Regions from separate parts of the Latilactobacillus parasakei genome, predicted to be linked through region 1. Evidence: a T-box and tRNA genes for the amino acid it is inferred to sense, from the RefSeq annotation. Region 1 holds a T-box; the other holds one or more tRNA genes.

Region 1 (3,145 bases):
TTATTCATCAACCAGTGCATCAACTTTCATCAATTCAATTGCTAGCTCAGCACGTCAATTGGCAAGTGAAAATGATTTGTATGCTTCAGTGATGATTGCCCAAGCGTCTCTTGAATCAGGTTTCGGGAATAGTGCTTTAGGCAAAGCCCCTAACTACAACTTATTCGGTGTTAAAGGGAGTTACAACGGTAGCTCTGTCTACATGCTAACAAACGAAGATGATGGTCATGGTAATCTTTACCAAATCAACGCTGCTTTCCGTAAATATCCTTCATACTACCAATCACTACAAGATTACGTGCATGTTTTGAAGAATACTTCTTTTGGATCAACACCTTATTATCAAGGCGCCTTTAAGAGTCACACAACAAGCTACCAAAACGCGACACAATATCTTCAAGGTCGCTATGCAACAGCTACGAACTATGCGGCTAGTTTAAATCGTCTGATCCAACAATATAATTTAACACAATATGACACACCTGCGACAAGTGGTAACAATGGTGGCGGGACAGTGACAACCCCAACCAATCCAACAACGCCAACCAAACCAACAAATGGCGAAAAATACACGGTTAAAGCCGGCGATTCAGTTTACGGCATTGCTAAACGTTATGGAATTTCAATGAGTACTTTAATCAGTTGGAATAACATTAAAAATAACATGATTCATCCTGGTGATGTCTTAATTGTTTCGGCTAACAAACCAACAACACCAACGAATCCGACGACACCAACCAATCCAACTAAACCAACAAATGGTGAAAAATACACAGTTAAAGCCGGCGATTCAGTTTACGGCATTGCTAAGCGTTACGGTATTTCAATGAATACGTTAATTAGCTGGAATAACATTAAAAATAACATGATCCACCCGGGCGATGTGTTGATTGTTTCTGCTAAACAAACAACAAACCCAACAACACCAACGAATCCAACTAAACCGACAAATCCAACGAACCCAACAACACCGGCGAATAACCAAACTTACACGGTTAAGTCTGGCGATTCAGTTTGGGCAATCTCAAACCGTTATGGTGTTTCAATGGCGAACTTGGTGAAGTGGAATAATATCCGTAATAACTTCATCTATCCTGGTCAAAAATTAATTGTTGGTCAAAAATCAACGGGACAAACAACACCTCCAACAAATAACAACAACAATAGCAGTAGTAATAATAACAATGGCTCAACAACGACAACCGCTAAAACCTACAAGGTCAAAGCTGGTGATTCAGTATGGCGGATTTCACAACAATCAGGAATCTCAATGGCTGAATTGGTTCGTTTAAATAACATTAAAAATAATTTTATTTATCCAGGTCAAGTGTTAAAAGTCAGTGCTGGTAAAACAACAACTAACAATAACAATCAAACGACGCCTAATAAAACAAAGTCTTATACCGTTAAATCAGGTGATAGCCTATGGTCAATCGCTCAAAAAAATGGCACGACAATTAGCCAATTGAAGACTGCCAATAATTTACGCTCAGATTTAATCTTAGTTGGCCAAGTCTTGAAATTGAAGTAAGAGTTTGGTATGCTAAGAACAATTATTTAACGTTGAGAGGGATTAGTAGTTAAGTGAAACGTCCAGAGAGCGTGTGGTTAGTGCGAACACGTCGTTGAACTTAGCGAACTCACCTTTGAGTTTTCTATTGAAATCAAGTAGATAGAAACGTCAGCCACGTTACGGCCAGAGAGTTGCTCAGTTTGAACTGGGCAGAACTTAGGTGGCATCGCGGTCAATTCGTCCTATGGTATTTATACCATAGGACTTTTTTTGACGTTAAGTGGATTAAAAAAGAGTGCGTCAAAAGTGTCTATACTTTTGAAAGTACGCTAAAAATAAGGAGTGTTTGATATGACTTACGATCATCGCGCAGTTGAACAAAAGTGGCAAGCCTACTGGCAATCACATAAATCTTTTAAAACAACAGAAGATAAAGATAAGAAAAATTTCTACGCATTAGATATGTTCCCATACCCATCAGGACAAGGGTTGCACGTTGGCCATCCTGAAGGCTATACGGCAACTGATATCTTGGCCCGGATGAAACGGATGCAAGGCTTCAACGTGTTGCACCCAATGGGTTGGGATGCATTCGGCTTACCTGCTGAACAATATGCGTTAGATACGGGGAATAACCCTGCTGATTTCACGCAAAAAAATATCAACACTTTCAAACGTCAAATCAATTCATTAGGCTTCTCATACGATTGGGATCGCGAAGTGAATACAACGGATCCTGATTTTTACAAATGGACCCAATGGATTTTTGAAAAAATGTACGAAAAAGGCTTGGCTTATGAAGCCGAAGTTGCTGTTAACTGGAGCCCAGATTTAGGGACAGTTGTGGCCAACGAAGAAGTGATCGACGGTAAAACTGAACGTGGTGGTTACCCTGTTTACCGGAAACCAATGCGTCAATGGATGTTGAAGATTACGGCTTATGCTGATCGTTTAATCGATGACTTAGACCTGGTTGATTGGCCTGAAAGTGTCAAAGATATGCAACGTAACTGGATTGGTCGCTCAAAAGGTGCCGAAGTTTCATTTGCTGTTGAAAACCACGACGCTAAGGTCGATGTCTTCACAACGCGTGCCGATACAATGTTTGGTGTTAGTTACATCGTGATGGCCCCAGAACATAAATTAGTGGCCGACATCACAACGCCTGAACAAAAAGCTGCTGTTGAAGCTTATTTAAAAGAAATTGAACACAAGAGTGATCTTGAACGGACTGATTTGGCGAAGGACAAAACAGGTGCCTTTACGGGTGCTTATGCCATCAATCCGGTGAACGGCGAACGTTTACCAATCTGGATTTCAGATTACGTTTTAGCGTCATACGGGACTGGTGCTGTCATGGCCGTTCCTGCACATGACCCTCGCGATTGGGAATTTGCCAAGAAATTCGGTTTACCATTGAAACCAGTTGTTTCAGGCGGTAACCCTGAAGAAGCTGTTCACACAGAACCTGGTGTAATGATTAATTCGGATTTCTTAGATGGCTTAGACAAGCAAGCTGCTATCGACAAGATGATTCCATGGTTGGTTGAACACAAAGTGGGTCATGAACAAATCAGTTATAAATTACGTGACTGGTTATTCTCACGTCAACGCTACTGGGGTGAACCAATT
Region 2 (3,145 bases), 140 kb from region 1:
CTTGTAGCCTTCACCTTGGATAGCTGAGAAATGTACGAATACATCACTACCATCTTCGCGAGTTACAAAGCCATAACCTTTTTCTGCGTTAAACCATTTTACAGTTCCGTTTTCCATGAGAAAACTCCTCCTTGTGTCGTTAGACACATATAAATTTGTGTATTTCTGTCGGTGCGATGGAAGAAAGTTCTTTTGGAAACATTCGAACCATAACCTGTCAAAAAGTACAAACATAGTGTAACATATGAAAAAAAGAGAAACAACCCTAAACACTAAAAAATAAACCGTTTTCTTTCTACGATAACCGAACTTTTATACTTTCCATTAAATTGACGTTTTTCTGTTATCTACCATGGCAAACGGTTGGCTTTTAGACGTATTTACGCTAAGATGAAGTTAACGAATTTAACTACTGGAGTGCCTGACAATGCTAAAAATACTAAAACGATTACTCCCCATTTTGGGGCTACTATTCTTACTAGCCGGTTGCGAAAAACCGCTCGATACAAAACAGCAGGTCAAAGACGACCTCAACACTATTTTGCAGATTTCTAAAACCCAACAAACGGCACTCAGCACTCTAGAAGATGCCGGTCAGGGCGTACCGGATAGCTACCTTAAAATCCAAGCAAAATATCCAGATCAAAACCTCCTAGATGTTAAGGGGTCTAAAATAGCACAAACTGCCGCTTCACGAGCAGAAGCTTACAAGACGCTTAAAACACAACAAGCTGAATTAAAGCCGGTCGTTAAGCGCCTGATTAAAATTGCTAATCAAGAAAGCGACGAATTGCCCATTGAATTCATCAAGGATTTAAATCAAAGCTTGAAACTATCCGCACTTGATTACACAACGCTTTCGAATTTCTACGACGCCGCTGCCACAGCCGAAACCGACTTCTATGCCGATCACACATCGGCCGATGCACACGCGGATGATTTAGCAGCGCCTATCAACCGCTTGAATCAATATTATAGTGCTATTTACCAACAAGCCGAAATCGCTAAGGTTAATATTAATACGGTCACTGCACAGGCTAAGAAGGTTCAAAAACAATTGGACTAGCCACTAAAAAAGAGTCGGGACAAAAATTACTTTTGTCCCGACTCTTTTTATTCGCGCTTAAATCTTAATAATGGCTTGGCCACAAACGGTGTCACAATCACCGCTAGGGCTATTTCCATCAAGGCATTAATCGCTACGGCACTCAGCATCACGATAATTAAGTGACTGACGTCCGTTTTATAAATCCCGGCTGCTTGTTGGCTGTAAAAAGCCCATGTCAACAGAATGACTAACGTCGTATTAACGATAGTCCCAAAAAAAGCGGCGATCGCCATCGAGCCACGTTGACCTGCTTTAGTATTGTGTAAATGCTGATACAATAATCCCGCCACTAACCCCACCATCAAGCGCGGTAGAATAGCGATTACCGGATTTTGAAAGATCAATAAAGTTAAGGCATCGACTGGCGCTGTATAGGCGTGAATTAGGGATAATGTTCCCCAGATTGCGCCTAGGGTTGCCCCACCACGAGTACCTAAGATAATCGCCCCAATAATAACGGTTAAATGCATTGTGGTCACCCCTGGTAACCCTGGTAGAATATAAATATAACCAACCATCGGCACAAAACTCTGAATCATTAACAATGCCGTTAGAATCGCTAAAATGCTAATCTTATACGCTGATGAATTACGTGTCATCTCTATTTACCTCTCCCATTAACTTATTGCCCATTATAGCGATTTACGAAATTGAATTCAATTCTCAAACTTAATTAGGGCACAAAAAAACGACACCGCTAACGGTATCGTTTAACTTGTTATCATATGCGGGTGAGAAGACTCGAACTTCCACCGGGAAAATTCCCGACAAGATCCTTAATCTTGCGCGTCTGCCATTCCGCCACACCCGCGATACTTGCTTTATGACTTTAAGCCACGTACATTAGTATAAGAGAAACCTGAATTGAAGTCAACAAAAATTCGCCTCGGAGGCCAAAAATGTTTATCGAAACTGCTAAATTAACCGATATTGGCGCTTTAACGACGCTTTATCAAGCTTTAACGTCCGAAATGCACGCCCTTCAACCAACTAATTATCAAGAAAAGAGTAGCCCTGATTTCTTTACCTGGAAAATGATGGTTGAAGACAACCGCCAAATCGTCTATATCACTCGCGATCAGGATCAGATAACGAGCTTTTGCCACGTTACCACGGCACAAACCAGTCCTTCCAATCTCTTTATCAGTCATCAATTTGCCTACGTCACTGCATTATACGTCCATCCAGACTATCGTCGCCAAGGCCTTGCGACGGCATTATTAGTACAGGCTCGTACTTGGCAAAGTGAAAAGCAACTCGCCTTTTTGGAGCTAACCGTCTTGGGCAATAACCAATCCGCCCTACAACTCTATCAAAAATTAGGCTTTGTGACGCAAAATCAAACACTCCGACAAATTTAAAAAAACAGGACCTGAGACAAAATTATTTTTGTCTCAGGTCCTGTTTTTAATCTCAGCATACTTGTAGCCTTAACGTGTTCTATAACGCACACTTCCATTTTTAGATTTCTTTTACCAATTTTAAATGGCCATGGCAGCGACGACAGACATAACGCGTTGTATTGATATGCCGTTGTCGTTGATACAACTGACCACATTTGGTGCATTGATATTCTAGTCGTTTTTGTGCTGCCTTTTTAGGCGTGACCGGTGGTGCAAAACGTGCACCACCAACCTGTTGTAAAAGCCGCTTAAAGTCTTGATCACGATGCCGGTATCCACGGTGCAATAAATGCAGGTGGTAATGACACAGCTCATGTTTAATGATGCCTTCTAAAACAGCCTGCCCTTGGACCACCATCAACGGGTTAATATCGATATGGTGGTCTTGCAGATGATACCGACCCCCTGTTGTTTTTAGGCGCCGATTAAAGTTTGCTTGGTGGCTAAACGGCCGATTAAACGTGGTTACTGAAATATTTTGGATGAGTTGCGTTAATTCTTGATCCGTCATCATTAATCAGTTGCTTTAGGCGCCTTCATCGTCAATTGAACTCGTTCACGTTCTTGATCGACGCTTAAGACCCAAACCTGAACAACATCACCAACTGAAACTTCATCAGATGGATGTTTAACA

Evidence for each region. The T-box of region 1 lies ahead of leuS (leucine--tRNA ligase). A T-box ahead of a tRNA ligase gene usually reads a tRNA of that ligase, here a tRNA-Leu.
Region 2: it encodes a tRNA-Leu, which carries the amino acid that the T-box ahead of leuS (leucine--tRNA ligase) is inferred to sense. The anticodon was not compared.

The regions. Positions count from the first base shown of each region.
Region 1 is NZ_CP186861.1:2,065,872-2,069,016, forward strand. It holds gene ACPBEH_RS10280 (LysM peptidoglycan-binding domain-containing protein) at 1-1,531, shown strand, start outside; T-box leader at 1,555-1,761, shown strand; gene leuS (leucine--tRNA ligase) at 1,865-3,145, shown strand, end outside.
Region 2 is NZ_CP186861.1:1,927,037-1,930,181, reverse strand. It holds gene ACPBEH_RS09585 (cold-shock protein) at 1-117, opposite strand, end outside; gene ACPBEH_RS09580 (hypothetical protein) at 428-1,066, shown strand; gene ACPBEH_RS09575 (ECF transporter S component) at 1,114-1,707, opposite strand; tRNA gene ACPBEH_RS09570 (tRNA-Leu) at 1,835-1,919, opposite strand; gene ACPBEH_RS09565 (GNAT family N-acetyltransferase) at 2,008-2,469, shown strand; gene ACPBEH_RS09560 (SprT family protein) at 2,570-3,022, opposite strand; gene ACPBEH_RS09555 (Tex family protein) at 3,025-3,145, opposite strand, start outside.